4 regions of the Mesorhizobium sp. B2-4-2 genome follow, and region 4 is predicted to be linked to each of the others. Evidence: predicted binding sites of a transcription regulator. Region 4 holds the regulator's gene; each other region holds the start of a gene.
What was found. The regulator LexA, encoded in region 4, represses DNA repair genes until DNA is damaged. The targets are predictions, from matches to a motif close to TGTTCNNNNTGTGTTCNG.

Region 1: FJ942_RS11205 (metallopeptidase family protein) is a predicted target of LexA. The motif match lies at 1,981-1,998, and genes of this name have one in related genera.
Region 2: FJ942_RS25175 (helicase-related protein) is a predicted target of LexA. The motif match lies at 1,691-1,708, and genes of this name have one in related genera.
Region 3: dinB (DNA polymerase IV) is a predicted target of LexA. The motif match lies at 1,649-1,666, and genes of this name have one in related genera.

The regions. Positions count from the first base shown of each region.
Region 1 is NZ_VFVM01000004.1:202,988-206,809, forward strand. Features, by position in the region: gene FJ942_RS11195 (DUF6504 family protein) at 1-942, opposite strand, end outside; gene FJ942_RS28840 (hypothetical protein) at 884-1,957, opposite strand; gene FJ942_RS11205 (metallopeptidase family protein) at 2,208-2,630, shown strand; gene FJ942_RS11210 (TetR/AcrR family transcriptional regulator) at 2,650-3,279, opposite strand; gene FJ942_RS11215 (hypothetical protein) at 3,450-3,822, shown strand, end outside.
Region 2 is NZ_VFVM01000015.1:8,086-11,907, reverse strand. Features, by position in the region: gene FJ942_RS25185 (acetyl-CoA C-acetyltransferase) at 1-302, shown strand, start outside; gene phbB (acetoacetyl-CoA reductase) at 432-1,157, shown strand; gene FJ942_RS25175 (helicase-related protein) at 1,876-3,822, shown strand, end outside.
Region 3 is NZ_VFVM01000010.1:134,361-138,182, reverse strand. Features, by position in the region: gene FJ942_RS21985 (sterol desaturase family protein) at 1-331, shown strand, start outside; gene dinB (DNA polymerase IV) at 379-1,620, opposite strand; gene FJ942_RS21975 (hypothetical protein) at 1,762-1,998, shown strand; gene FJ942_RS21970 (helix-turn-helix domain-containing protein) at 2,143-2,559, opposite strand; gene FJ942_RS21965 (dihydrofolate reductase family protein) at 2,700-3,287, shown strand; gene FJ942_RS21960 (2OG-Fe(II) oxygenase) at 3,438-3,822, opposite strand, start outside.
Region 4 is NZ_VFVM01000009.1:170,241-174,062, reverse strand. Features, by position in the region: gene FJ942_RS20735 (ComEC/Rec2 family competence protein) at 1-924, shown strand, start outside; gene lexA (transcriptional repressor LexA) at 918-1,661, opposite strand; gene FJ942_RS20725 (TetR/AcrR family transcriptional regulator C-terminal domain-containing protein) at 2,114-2,791, shown strand; gene kynU (kynureninase) at 2,788-3,822, shown strand, end outside.

The DNA.
Region 1 (3,822 bases), on a different contig from region 4:
CATGTCGAAGGCCGCCGCCGCCAGCACCGAAAGCCGCACCAGGTCGAAGCCATAGCCGGCATCGATATGCTGCTCGAGGGCGGCCAGCCGCTCATGGAACAATTTCTGGATCAGCCGGGGTTCGCGCATCGGTCGCGACGTGCCGAGCGCGATGCGGCTGACGGCGCCGTCGACGCGGAACAAGAGCAGCGCCAGGCTTCTCGCGCCTTCGCCGCGCCGCTCAAGGTCGATCTTCAGGGTCGTCGCCAGCATGCCCACCAGCCGTTCTATGTCCTCTGTCAGCGTGACGGGCTCGGCCAAATGGCGTTCGACCGAAAGCGGCGCGACGGGCAGGCGCGGCGACACCGCCTCGTCGAGACGGCCGAGCGCCTGGTCGAGGCGCAAGAGCAGGGAGGCACCGAAGCGGCGGGCGAGCGGCGCGCGCGGCGCGGCCATCACCGCGCCCGCCGTGCGCAGGCCAACACTTTCCAGGCTGGCGCGGGTTTCCGGCGCGATGCGTAGCGCCGCCAGCGGCAAGGGCCCCAGGAGCGCTTCCTCCTCGCCGCCGGCAACGATGCGGTCGCCGCAGAACCGCGCCGCCGCCCAGGCGGCGCCGGGTGTCGCGGCAAGGCCGGCACGGACGTCGAAGCCCTGATGGAAGAAGCGCGACAGGATCTCGTCCAGCATGGCGCGTTCGCCGCCGAAAAGATGGGTGCAGCCGGTGACGTCGAGGAACAGGCCGTCGGTCCCGTCGAGCGCCACCAGCGGGGTATAGCGGTCGCACCAGTCCGCAAGGCCTTCGAGCAGGCGCCGGTCGGCTTCGGCATCGGCCTCCATTATGTCGATCGACGGATGCATGGCGCGCGCATCGGCGATGCCCATGCCGGGCTTCAGATGCAGCGCCTCAGCCCGCTCGTCGAGGGCTAAGATGCGCTGCGCGTTGCTGTCGCGATGGCTGATCACCAGCGGCCGGTGATCCGACGGTCGGGAACGCCAGGACCGCCCCAGGCGCTGCCGCAGGATCCGTTCGGCCGCGAGATAGGGAAACCACAGGGACAGGATTCTTTGCTCGTTCTTCCCCAATCCGTCTTTCATCGAATATGCGTTCATCGGGGTTCCACTCCAATATGAATTGTCCTGGCAGGGCCGTGCGGCTCTTGCCGATGCTGATGGTGAAGGCGGGGCGGCCGATCGAGCCGGCAAGCGGCCCGGCGACCGTGTCGCGCGGCCCTGCCGGCGCCGGCGAGACGATGAGGCGGACGGGCGCCGCCGTCGGTTCGGGTTCGGCCGCCTGCCGCAGCAGGAAGACCGGCCGGCCGGCGCTCTGCGCGCGGGCGTGCAGCCGGCGCGTCGCGGTCAGGTCCAGCCGCTGCGGATTGCCGCGGACTTCAAGGATGACGGCGGCGAGCGCCGTCATGCGGGCCGCCTCCTCGGCGACCCACAGCGCATCGGCGAGCCTTGGCGCCTCGGAAAACAGCAATTGCTCCGGCTCGATGCCGAAGGCGGCGTGAAGGCCCCGGGCATAGGGAAAACCCGCCTCCCGAAAAACCTCCTGGGTGCCGATCCACAGCACCGGCAATCGCGGCCCTTGCTTGAGAACCAGGCTGGGCTTGAGAATCAGGCTGGGCTTGAGAATCAGGCTGGCGAGCGACAGGGCGAAGCCGGCGACCGCTCCGGCATCGCGGGTCTCGATGCCATGGATTTCGCTCAAGGCCGCTTTCGGCAGGCCGCCGCCCAAATCGCCGCCCCAATCGCCACCGAGGGCGGCATCGAGCCGGCCGATGCCGGTGCGCAGGAAAGCATCCGGCCTGGCTACGGCGATGCCGCGCCGGACCACGGTGCGGTCCGCGGCGGCCATGCCGGCGTCGGAAACCGCGCCGGCCGGCGCCTGCAGGCGCTCGGGCAGCGTTCCCTCGATCTTCGCGATCTGGCGGCGCAGGGCAAAAACAGTCTCCCGCGCCACGGCGCTCATCGCCATGACGGTCAGTGTCCACTCACAATTGTTCCTGTTATGTTCTTATAGATTCCAGAGGCGACCCGAAGAGTCAAGCAGACTCATGGGGGAATTTATTCCTCTCCGATAAGAGGGCCAACATGGGTCGGACAGCCGACCGCGCCTCAAGCCATGCGAAACGGCTCCCGGTGCCGTAAGCAATCCTGGGGTTGGCCGCCGCGTCATTTGCCGATTGTGGCCCAAAAGCCTATATGCCGGGATCAAAGGACAAAGCATGGCCCGCATCTACAAGACCCGCATTTGGCACGACCAGCTTTCGCCGTCGATGGACGAGATCGAGTTCCTGGCGCTGGAGGCCTACGCCCATCTGCCCGAGGATTTTCGCAAGCTGACCGGCGAGATCGTCATCCAGATCGCCGAGTTCCCCACCGACGAGATCATGGACGACCTGTCGCTGGAAACCCCCTTCGACCTGCTCGGCCTATTCGAGGGACGCGGCATTGCCGAGCGCTGGAACCCGCAGACCGGCGAAGGCCCGAACCGCATCACGCTCTATCGCCGCGCCATCCTCGACTACTGGGCCGAGAACGAGGAGACTTTGGGCGACATCGTCACCCATGTGCTGATCCACGAGATCGGCCACCATTTCGGCCTGTCGGACGACGATATGGAGAAGATCGAAGAGGCAGCCGAGTGACCGGTTCTACGTCAGGCCGTCATTTCACAATGAGTGTGATGAAATGTTTTAATACGTTCTGCACAGTCTGCTCCCCGGTATGTCCTGCCACTGCCCATTGCGCAAAATGTCCATCAATGTACATGCGTGCGAGCCCGTAGACGAGCGCCCTCGCGGCTATCTGGGTCTCTGCCATGTCGTCCGACCGGAGCATGTTTCGCCGCTGTGCTTCTGCCATTGACGCTTCCATCAGCGAACGCACCGCTTCATTATCGTGACGCAGCGACTCCGAAGCATCCCAATCAATAAGATTGCGTGTCGAGATGATCTGGAAGTGGGTGGGGTTTCGAATTGCCCAGCGCAAATAGGCGATTCCAACAGCGGCAAAGCGTTCGATCGGATCGTCCGTCGCAACCTTCTCGACCGCATTCGTGATCTCCGAGCGGAATCGGCTCATTGCCTGCTCCGCGACAGCCGTCATCAACGCGGTCTTGTTGCTGAAGTGACGGAATGGCGCGCCGGGGGAAACCCCGGCACGTTTTGCGGCTTCGCGCACGCTCACATTGTCGGGGCCGCCTTCCTCGACCAGTTGAACCGCGGCATCGATCAGGACCTCCCGCAAATTGCCATGGTGGTAACCAGTGCGATGAGGCGCCTTGGCTTTTGCCATCTCTTTCCCTTCGTTCCGTGGAGCAGCTTCCCGCCTCTGTAGCATGATTCCGCGATTTATGTAATCGCCGTTTACAATCCCGGCCAGAGGATGTAAGCAGTGATTACTGATGGGATCGGAACAGGCCTACGGTCTTCGCGGCTCCCGAACTCCCAGCTGAGGAGACGAACATGCTCGCCAGAACAGCCCCACCCCGCCCGCAATCGGTCATTTCGCATCAGAGTCCAGCCGAAGAACTTCAGCAGGAGAATTTCGCGATTGTTCAGTCGAGCGCGACTGTGCCCAGCCTCACGCTTTATCGGCTTGCCGCCGTCGCCGGGATGGGAAGCGCGCTTATTCTTCTGGTCAACGCGGCTAAACGCAGCTCGCTCATCGCGACCACCGATCTGACGCAACTTCTCGCACCAGTCGCCGAGATATTGGCGCTTGGCCTCGTCGTAGGCCTGTTTCTTGCGTTTGGCCGGCGCGCGGGGCTGTTCGGCACTATCGCGTTTGTCATCAACTTCGTTGCGTTGGCAAGTTTGGTAGGCGTGGAAGCAGTGA
Region 2 (3,822 bases), on a different contig from region 4:
TTCCCGCCTCGCGAAAAGCGCTGGAAAAGGCCGGCTGGTCGGTCGGCGATCTCGACCTGATCGAGGCCAACGAGGCTTTCGCCGCGCAGGCCTGCGCGGTCAACAAGGACATGGGCTGGGATCCCTCGATCGTCAACGTCAATGGCGGCGCCATCGCCATCGGTCATCCGATCGGCGCCTCTGGCGCGCGCATTTTCAACACCCTGGTCCACGAGATGCGCCGAAGAGGTGCCAAGAAGGGTCTCTCCACCCTGTGCATCGGCGGCGGCATGGGTGTCGCCATGTGCGTCGAAGCGCTCTAAAAGACTCTAAAAGAGAAGTGAATGGGGAGTAGCGAATAGGGAAGAACGGCGTCGGCGCAATGGGATATCTGATCCCTGCTCGTTATTCGCTGCTCCCTGTTCACTCTCCCAACCAAAGGGAGGGAGCGCATGACCAAGGTTGCAATCGTCACGGGCGGATCGCGCGGCATCGGCGCGGCAATATCGATGGCGCTGAAGGAAGCCGGCTATTCGGTTGCCGCCAACTACGCCGGCAATGATGAGGCGGCGAGCAAGTTCACGGCCACAACCGGCATCAAGACCTACAAATGGTCGGTCGCCGACTACGACGCCTGCGCCGCCGGCATCAAGCAGGTCGAGGCCGATCTGGGCCCGGTCGCGGTGCTGGTCAACAATGCCGGCATCACGCGCGACGCAATGTTCCACAAGCTGACGCGTGAGCAGTGGAAGGAGGTCATCGACACCAATCTCTCCGGCGTTTTCAACATGACGCATCCGCTGTGGAGCGGCATGCGCGACCGCAAGTTCGGCCGCGTCATCACCATCTCCTCCATCAATGGCCAGAAGGGCCAGGCCGGGCAGGTCAACTACTCCGCGGCCAAGGCCGGCGACATCGGTTTCTCGAAGGCTCTGGCCCAGGAAGGAGCCCGCGCGGGCATCACCGTCAACATCATCTGCCCAGGCTATATCGCCACCGAAATGGTCCGGGCGATCGATGAGAAGGTGCTCAACGAACGCATCATCCCGCTAATCCCGGTCGGGCGCCTCGGCGAGCCGGAGGAGATCGCGCGCTGCGTCGTCTTCCTCGCCTCCGAGGACGCCGGCTTCATCACGGGATCGACCATCACCGCCAATGGCGGCCAGTACTTCGCCTGAGGTCTCGCCGGGCTGCCGGCTTCCCGGTGCCGATTGAAGGAGGGCTCGTTCGCCATCCGCTTCGGATGTCCGTGACGCCGTCCGATGACGGCTGTCGGCCTGCTGTTCCAATCCGGCACGCAAAGGTTAATCGCGGCAGCGGGTATTGTGCAAAACTGCTTGGATAAGCTGTGCATTGTCGGTGGAAAACCTGTGCGTAACACTACATCTTGTCGTGAACAAACAGGGAAAATCCCGACATCGCCGATTCGTCGCCCTTTCGTTCCATGTTTGGCCGCAATGTTAACGAGAGCAGTTGCAATCGCCTATCAAACTGTTAATTTCTATTAAGAAAGTTCAACAATTTCATAAGCTTGGATGAAGCAAGGCGGGCTGCCACACGGCTTTGCCAGCGAAAGTTAACGGCAGCTCTCGCCTAGCATGAAACGGGCCAATTCCGTGATTCAGCATGTGGTAAGGATCATCAGCCAAAACTCCACATCTAGCCGTGAACAAAACCTGAATCCGGGCGAGTCAGCGATTCGTCGCCGATTCGTTCCAGACTCGTTCCAACCCTTAATCAGCAGCCGAACCGAAGCTCGACGGAGGTGACTTCGAACCGCCAGCGGAACATTCCGCTTTCGCTTCGCGCCTGAAATCCCTATGTGTCGCCTGTCATACGCGCCACCCGAGGCGTGCTCCCGACAATGAGAGGCCAGAAAGCCTTATTTCCGAGCCGATGAACATCCATCCGAAACCCACCGAGCCGCTGATCCTATCGGGTCGCGACGTGACTGCCGTGCTTGGGCCGACCAACACAGGCAAGACCCATCTCGCCATCGAGCGCATGGTGGCGCATGAAAGCGGCATCATCGGCCTGCCGCTCAGGCTCTTGGCGCGAGAGGTCTACACCCGCGTCTGCGAAAAGGTCGGTGCCCACAAGGTGGCGCTCATCACCGGCGAGGAGAAGATCCAGCCGCCAGGCGCCAGATATTCGGTCTGTACCGTCGAAGCCATGCCGCGCGAGACCGATGCCGCCTTCGTCGCTATCGACGAGGTGCAGCTTGCCGGTGATCTCGAGCGCGGCCATATCTTCACCGACCGCATCCTGCATCTGCGCGGCCGCCAGGAGACGCTGCTGCTCGGCGCCGCCACCATGCACGGCATCTTGCAGCGCCTTTTGAAAGGCGTCTCGGTGGTGACGCGGCCGCGGCTGTCGCACCTCGCCTATGCCGGTTCGAAGAAGCTGACCCGCTTGCCCCGGCGCACAGCGATCGTCGCCTTCTCCGCCGACGAGGTTTATGCCATCGCCGAACTGATCCGCCGCCAGCAGGGCGGTGCGGCCGTCGTGCTTGGCGCGCTCTCGCCCCGCACCCGCAACGCCCAGGTGGCGCTGTTTCAGTCGGGCGACGTCGACTATCTCGTCGCCACCGATGCCATCGGCATGGGCCTTAACCTCGATCTCGACCATGTCGCCTTCGCCCAGAACCGCAAGTTCGACGGCTACCAGTATCGCAACCTGACGGCGGCCGAACTTGGCCAGATCGCCGGGCGCGCCGGCCGGCACCTGCGCGACGGCACGTTTGGCGTCACCGGCCAGGTCGACCCGCTGGACGAGGAATTGGTCAAGAAGATCGAAAGCCACGACTTCGACCCGGTGAAGGTTCTGCAATGGCGCACAGCGCGTTTCAATTTCGCCAGCCTCGACGCGCTGAAGCGCTCGATTGAGACCAATGCCCCGGTGGAGGGCCTGACCCGTGCGCTGCCGGCAGTCGATGCGCAGGCGCTCGAGCACCTGTCGCGTGACGAGGACATCAGGGCGCTCGCCACCGACGCAAGGCGCGTCGCGCTGCTGTGGGAGGCCTGCGCGCTCCCCGACTACCGCAAGATAGCGCCGGCCCAGCACGCCGACCTCATTGCGTCGATCTACATGGACCTCGCCAGGCATGGCCATGTCGACGAGAATTACATGGCCGAGCAGGTGCGCCGCGCCGACACCACCGAGGGCGACATCGATACGCTGTCGCATCGCATCGCCCAGATCCGCACCTGGACATTCGTGTCGAACCGGCCCGGCTGGCTGGCCGATCAGGCACACTGGCAGGAAAAGACGCGCGAAATCGAAGACAGATTGTCGGATGCGCTGCATGAGCGGTTGACGAAACGCTTCGTAGACCGCAGGACTTCCGTCCTCATGCGGCGCCTTAGAGAAAATACCATGCCTGAAGCCGAAATAAGCCCAACCGGAACCGTCCTCGTCGAAGGCCACCATGTCGGCGAGTTGCAGGGGTTCCGTTTCACCGCCGATCAGAGCGCTGGCGGCGAAGACGCCAAGGCCGTGCGCGCGGCCGCCCAGAAGGCGCTGGCGGCGGAGTTCGAGGCACGCGCCGAACGCTTCGGCGCCTGCGCCAATGGCGACATCGCGCTCGGTTCCGACGGCACGCTGCGCTGGATCGGCGCGCCGATCGGCACGCTTGTTGCCGGCGAGGACGCGCTGAAGCCGCGCCTGGTGCTTTTGGCCGATGAACAGCTGACCGGCCCGGCGCGTGACAAGGTCGCGGCGCGTGCCGAGCGCTTCGTCAATTTCCAGATCGAATCCCTGCTGAAGCCGCTGGTCGATTTGAAGAATGCCGAGCAGATATCGGGTATCGGCCGCGGCATCGCCTTCCAGCTGGTCGAGAATTTC
Region 3 (3,822 bases), on a different contig from region 4:
GGATCTGCACGCCCGCCATCATGTCGAGGAGCGCAGTCCGGTGGGCACGCCGACCTGGCTCAGCCTCGGCGTGCATGCGCTTGTCGCGTTCTTTCCCGTATGGATGGTCTCGGATTTCGCGGTCGCCAGCGCGGCGAGCTGCGGGCTGATGCTGGGCTACCTATGGTACGTCAGCATCCACCATGTGATCCATCACTGGCATCCCACTCATCCGAGCTATCTCTACACGCTGAAGCGCCGCCACGCGCTGCATCATCATGTCGACGAAAATGTCAATTTCGGCGTGACGTCGCTGTTCTGGGATCGGGTCTTCGGCACGATGCGGCTCTGAAGCCAACTGGTGTGCGCCATTCGAGGAGCGCAGACAGCCATTCCCGCTTACAATTCCTTCTGCGCCAATTCCCTGAACTCGTCGGGCACGGAGCGGGCCGCCTCCAGCGCCACGGTGCCGTAGCCGACGGCCTGTTTGCCGAAGCGCTCGCGGATCTTGTCGATGGCGCGGTCGGCGCCGAAGCGTGCGAGGCCCTTCCTGGTGCCGGGGCGGCGCTTTTCGTCGGCGAGGCCGAGCGGCAGTTCGAGCTGCAATTCGGCACTTTCCTCCAGATGCGAGACCGAGATCGCCAGCAGCGAAATCGTCCTGTCATGCGGATGATCGGCAAGCACGCCCCGCACCAGGTCTGTCGCGATCTCGGCCAGCATCACCGTCGCCGAGATCGGCTGGTCGAGCGTGATCGAGCGGGTGACGGCGCTGAGGTCGGCGAAGCGCACGCGCACCGTCACCGTGCGGCCGGGGCGCGCCTTGGCGCGCAGCCGGCTGGCGACCCGGTCGGCCAGATGCAGCAGGACGGGGATGTAGACGCATTCCAGTGCCGGCTTGCGGCCAAGCGCCGACTGGGCACCGGCCGAATGGGCGCGGCGACGTGTTTCCAATTTGCGCGGATCGCGGTTCCACGACAAGGCGGCAAGCTTTTCGCCGGCGGCAGGGCCGAGCAGCCGCGCCAGCGCGCCGCTGTGCGTCCTGGCCAGTTCGCCGATTGTCTGGACGCCGATCTCGGCCAGCCGCGCGCTGGTCGCCGGGCCGACGCCCCACATCAGGGAGACCGGCAGGTCATGCAGGAAGGCGATCTCGGTGCCGGGCTCGACCACCACCAGCCCATCGGGCTTGGCCACCTGCGAGGCGATCTTGGCCAGGTGCTTGGTGCGCGCCACGCCGATCGAGATCGGCAGGCCGAGTTCGCTTCGCACGCGGCGGCGAATGGTCGAGGCGATCTCCCGCGGCTGGCCGAACAGATGCGTGCAACCGGCGACATCGGCGAAGGCCTCGTCGATGGAGATGCGCTCGACCAGCGGCGTGAAATCGTCGAGCACCTTCATCGCGGCGTCGCCGAGCCGCTGGTAGTCGCGGAAATTTCCGCCGACGAAAATCAACTGCGGGCAGAGCTCGCGCGCCTTGCGCCCCGGCATGCCGCCGCGCACGCCGAAGGCGCGGGCTTCGTAGGAGGCGGCGAGCACGACGCCGCCGCCGACCGCGATCGGCTTGCCGCGCAGCGACGGGTCGAGAAGCTGCTCGACCGAGGCGTAGAAAGCGTCGAGATCGGCATGCAGGATGGTGGGCTCCATCCCCGGTTCCTCGCGACGTTGTAGAGTATGGAACATAAAGAGAACAAACATTGCTCGCTGTCAAGCGAGGTCGCGATCCGCCGGAACATTGTCGCTCACAATCGCGTTGACGGCCGAAGGGCGCCGCGTGCGGAGGCTGGCATGGGCAACTTTGAAATGATCGATCTGGTTTGCGTCGTCAACGCCTGCTCGACCGACCGCGCCGCGGGGCGGCTGGTTTCGATGGCCAAGGCCGTGGAGGAATTGCGGGTGCTGACCGGCGATTTCGTCTCGGCCGACGAAACGGTCGCGAATGCGCTGAGTGAAGTCGCGCTGCAGTGCGGCTGCGCCGTGCTGTTCGATGAGCAGGCGGGCGCCGACATATTGCGCACGCCATAGCTCGTCGCCGGCGTGCTGCAATGCATCACGCAACCGTTCCAATCGCTTGTTTTTGCGCTATTCCGAACAGAGGGCCGTGACGCACTTTCTAACGCGCGTTGCCTGTGCGGGTCGTTGTCCCCGAGGCCGCCTTGGCGACATCCATCAACCGAGATGCTCCGCCCGCAGCGCCTGCTTGAGGCGCTCCAGCGCCGGCTCGCCGTCGGCAGCGAGCTTATCGGCGATCCTTGCCAGATCATCGTCGGCCTTGCGGTGCTTGCTGCCCCAGGCGCCGAGCGTGGCCAGCACGGGCACAAGGTCGATGCCGGCCTCGGTCAGGCGATAGATCGCCTTCAGCCCATGCGAGGGATCACCGCTGCGGGTGAGGATGCCTTCGTCCTGCAATGTCTGGAGGCGCTCGGCCAGCGTACGCGAGGAAATGCCCTCATCGGATTGCAGGAATTCGCGAAAGTGCTTTTTTCCGGCGAAGACCAGGTCGCGGATGATGAGCAGCGTCCAGCGGTCGCCGAGCAGTTCGAGCGACAGGTTGATGGGGCAGCCGGACCGGTCCCGTGTCGACATGTGTATGGTTCCATTTTTAAATCGCTTTACTATTGACATCGTTTTCATCTCAGGTCAATAGTTCCAAATGTAAACCATCGGCAACCGTGCCGGCCGGACGGGTAAAACGAGCCGCTCGGCCCTTGACTGGGAGAACCATGATGAAAAAGCTGATCCTCCAGATGCAGATGTCGGTCGACGGTTTTGTCGGCGCCGACGCGGATCATCGCTGGCAGCTCTGGGAATGGGGCGACGACAGCGCCTGGGACGAGGAGCTGAAGCGGGACTTCAACGCCGTCTTCGCCGGCATCGATACCATCCTCCTGAGCCGCAAGATGGCCGAGGAAGGCTACCTCGCCCATTGGGGCAATGCGGCGAAGAGATATCCGCGCGACCCGTTTTACGCTTTCGCCCAGCGCATCGTCGAGGCGAAGAAGGTGGTGCCGAGCGACAGGCTCAAGGCCTCGCGATGGGAGGGCACGACAGTGGTCAGCGGCGACCTGCCGCGGGAGATCGACTTGCTGAAGAGGGGTGAGAGCGGCGACATCGCGGTGTTCGGCGGCGCCGGCTTCGCCTCGGCGCTGATCGCGGCCAGGCTGGTCGACGAGTTCCAGCTGTTCATCAACCCGGCCGTGCTGGGTGCCGGCCGCCGCATCTTCGACCAAGGCGGGTTCGGCAGGCTGCGGCTGCTCGGCTCGAAATCCTATGCGAGCGGCATGGTGGTGAGCCGCTACGCGCCGGCCGGCTAATCGAAAGGCATTGCACTGATATCATGCCTGCCGTTGAGCTCGGGCATGGCAGTCGGCGATGCAGCACCAAGCGCGGTTGTGCCTTAGCCCCAGGGGCGAAGGGAACACGCGCCTCGATGTACTCTTGATCAACACCTTGGCCTCACCAATTCACTTCGCATCATGAAAAATGATGCCCACCGTGTGCCGCATGCCCGAGCGCAGGCGGCTGACGCCGTGGCGCAGATTGACGCGGTAATTGCCCTTGGTGCCCTGCACCGGCCGATTGTGGACGGCGAAGGAGACGGCATCGCCCTGGCGCAAGGGCACCACTTCCACCCGGCTCTGCATGCGCGGCCGCTGTTCGGTCAGGGCGAACTCGCCGCCGGTGAAATCCTCGCCGGGTTCTGAAAGCAGAACCGCCACCTGCACCGGAAAAGCGAGGTCGCCATAGAGGTCCTGGTGCAGGCAGTTGAAGTCGCCGGGCACATATTGCAGCAGAAGTGGCGTCGGCCTGACCTGGCCGGCGGCGTGGCACTGCTTGAGAAAGGCGGCA
Region 4 (3,822 bases):
TGGCATTTCCAGCGCGTGTCGCCGCTCAGCCTGTTCGCCAATCTTGCCGTCATGCCGATCGTTTCTGTCGTGATGTTCCTTGCGGTTGCCAGCGCGCTGCTGATGCCGTTCGGGTTCGATGGACCATCCCTTTATCTGATGGGCAAGGGACTGACCGCGATGATCGCCATATCAGGATGGATCTCGCAACGCTCGCCGGTCGACGCGGTCGGGTTGATTTCGCAGCAATCCGTCCTTCTGGTGGCGATCGCCCTGGTCATCGCGACGATGGCCACGACATGGCTGCGGCTGGCGGCACTTCCCTTCGCGCTCGCCGGCCTGTTGACCGTCTCGGACACGCGCACGCCGGACGTGCTGATTTCGGAGGATGCCCGCCTGGTGGCGTTGCCGATCGGCGGCGGCGAGCTCGCGATCAACCGGGCGCGCCCGAACGAATTCACCGTCGATAATTGGAAACGCGCGCTGAAGTCCGAAACCATCGTTGCGCCGGAACTGTTCGACAGCGGAGACCGACAGTTCGACATCTTCGATCCCGCGCAACTTCCGGCGGGAGCGCCTTTCTATTGCTTCACGGGCCTGTGCATGGCCCGGCATACCTCGGGGGCGATCATCGCGCAGGTGGAGGATCGCAAGGACGCCTGGAGGGCCTGCTCCTATGCGGATCTGATCGTCATCAACGACCCCGCGGGCTACGATCCCTGCCACAATCCGCTGGTTCTCGTCATCACCAAGCGGCAGCTCGCTCGTAAGGGAAGTGCCGCCGTCTTCTTCGACCAGCAATCGGCGACGGCACCGGCACGGGTCAGCTTTGCCGTCGACAGGCCATATCGGCCTTGGCACGAACAGCGGAAATTCTCACGCGAGGCAAGGGGACTGCCGCCTTACCGTAAACCCGAAAAGCCCACCGCCGACCCCGCTCAGTAGCGCCTGATCAGGCCGACCAGCTTGCCTTGCACCTTGACCCTGTCCGGTCCGAAAATACGTGTTTCATAGGCCGGATTGGCAGCCTCGAGCGCAATCGAAGCACCCTTTCGGCGGAAGCGCTTCAGCGTTGCTTCCTCCTCGTCCACCAGGGCCACGATGATCTCGCCGGGACTTGCGGTGTCGGCATTGCGGATGATGACCGTGTCGCCGTCGAAAATGCCGGCCTCGATCATCGAATCGCCCTTGACCTCCAGCGCATAGTGTTCGCCGCCCATGATCATGTCAGGCGGCACTGAAATGGAATGCGTCTGATGCTGGATGGCGTCGATCGGCACACCCGCTGCGATGCGACCCATGACCGGGATCGACACCGCTGAAACCGCGTCGTCGTCATTGCCGGCAGCGGGCAGACGCGAAGACGTCGCCGGCTTGATCTGCCGGCTAGGGCTGCTGCCCTGTCCGAGGCTGCCCTGGATGACGCTCGGGGAGAACTTCTTTGCCGCGTTAAGACCCGGCGCGATCGAGTCCGGCAGGCGCAGCACCTCCAGCGCGCGCGCCCGGTTGGGCAGGCGGCGAATGAAGCCGCGCTCCTCCAACGCCGTGATCAGCCGATGAATTCCCGACTTGGAGGCGAGGTCCAGCGCTTCCTTCATCTCGTCGAAGGACGGCGGAATGCCGCTTTCCTTCAGCCGTTCATGGATGAACATCAAGAGTTCATGTTGCTTGCGCGTGAGCATGGCGGCCCCCAAAGGCATTGCACGAAGGGTCTGGAACCAGAATCAGAAAACAAACCCAGAACAAACACTATCTGTTCCAGTTGTGTTCCGCAACCATTTAAAGTTTAATGAATTTGTTAAGGCGACGGAAACGAAATGCCCTCCCGCAGCCAGCATCCTGCCAGCGCGGTCCGTCGTCAATGCGCTCCCAGGCCCTTTGAAACTATTTTGGTTAATGGCCTGTGGCCCGACCGGTCTCCACTCTTGGCACAAGCCTGCAAGCTGGGTGACCGGCAGGTGCGGGGTGCGTTTGGGCGGATTAGAAACCCCTGCGGCTCGTGAACGAAACGAAACCAAAATGCCAACTTCCGCCGGAAAACGGCCAGACACCACCACTGGTCGCGACGGGCTGCGTTCGTTCGTTCGCTTGACGAAACCGTATAATAATGTACGGTTTTCGAAGAGGAACACCAATGACCACGCCGAAGCAGGCCGCGCGACGCGAACGGATAGAGGAGGCCGCCTATGCGGTGCTCCGGGAAGCCGGCTACAAGAGCGCCTCCCTGCTTGCTATCGCCAAGCGGGCATCGGCCTCGAACGAAACCCTCTACAACTGGTACGGCAACAAGCAGACCCTGTTTCGATCCTTGATCGAAGCCAATGCGGGAGAGGCAAGGAAGCTGCTGGAGGACGCCCTTCACCAGGCGCGCGATCCGCTCGAAACCCTGAACTTGCTCGGGCCAGTCCTGCTGACCCTCGTGACGGGCGACAAGGCGGTGGCGCTCAATCGCGCCGCGGCCGGCGACGTCAACGATACAGGCACGCTTGGCCAATCGATCGCGCAATTCGGCCGCAATACCATAATGCCGCTTGTTGGCGACCTGCTTCGAACCGCAAGTCGGGCCGGCCCGATCGCCTGTGACGATCCTGCCGAAGCCGCCGACATCTACATCAGTCTTTTGATCGGCGATCTCCAGGTTCGCCGGATCGTTGGGGTGCTCGAGGAACTGCCTCGGGCGGAAATCGAGCAAAGATCGAACCGGGCGTTCACCCTGTTCTTGCGCCTCTATGCGGCCAGCCCTTGCCCGGGCGGCAAAACAGCCGGCCCGTTTCCAGGGCGCTCTTCTCACCGAGGAACATCGCGACCATGAGCAAAATTCCCGATCTCGCAGCGATCGAGGCAATGGACACCGCGGATCCGCTGCGTGCCATGCGTGACCGCTTCACCTTGCCCCAGGGGGTGATCTATCTCGACGGCAATTCGCTGGGCGCCGCTTCGCCAGCCGTGTTCGGCGAGCTGCAGAAGGCCGCCACGCAGGAGTGGGCGCAGGATCTCATCCGCGCCTGGAACACCGCCGGCTGGTTCGACATGCCGGTCGAACTCGGCGACCAACTCGGGCGCCTGATCGGGGCCGCCGCCGGCCAGACGGTGGTCTGCGATACCACCTCGATCAACATCTACAAGGTGCTGCATGCGGCACTCGGGATGCGGCCGGACAGGTCAGTCATCATCGCCGAGGGGGACAGCTTTCCGACCGATCTCTATATGGCCGAAGGCGTTGCCTCGACGCGGCCGGGCACGGTGCTGCGGCTCGAGGGTGTCGATGCGCCGACCATAGAAGAACTGATCGACGAGCGGGTCGCGGTCATCCTGGTCAACCACGTCAACTACAAATCCGGGCAGTTACGCGACATGGCCGCGCTGACGCGGACGGCACATGATGCCGGCGCGCTGATTGTCTGGGATCTCTGCCATACCGCCGGCGCCTTGCCCGTCGAGCTCGACCGTTCGAATGCCGATTTCGCCGTTGGCTGCACCTACAAATATCTCAATGGCGGCCCGGGTGCCCCGGCCTTCATCTACGCGGCCGAGCGCCACCATGGCGATGTCCGCCAGCCGCTCAGCGGCTGGTGGGGCCATGCGCGGCCATTCGCCTTCGAACAGGGTTTTGCTGCCGGCACAGGCATCCGCCGGTTTCTCTGCGGCACGCAGCCTGTGCTGTCGATGCGCGCGCTCAAAGGGGCGCTCGATGTCTGGAACGACGTCGACATGGCAGAGGTGCGCAGGAAGAGCATGGCGTTGACCGATCTGTTCATCCAACTGGTCGAGGCAAAATGCGGCGCCTACGGCCTCGAACTCGAAAGCCCGCGCGATGGCAATGAGCGCGGCAGCCAGGTTTCG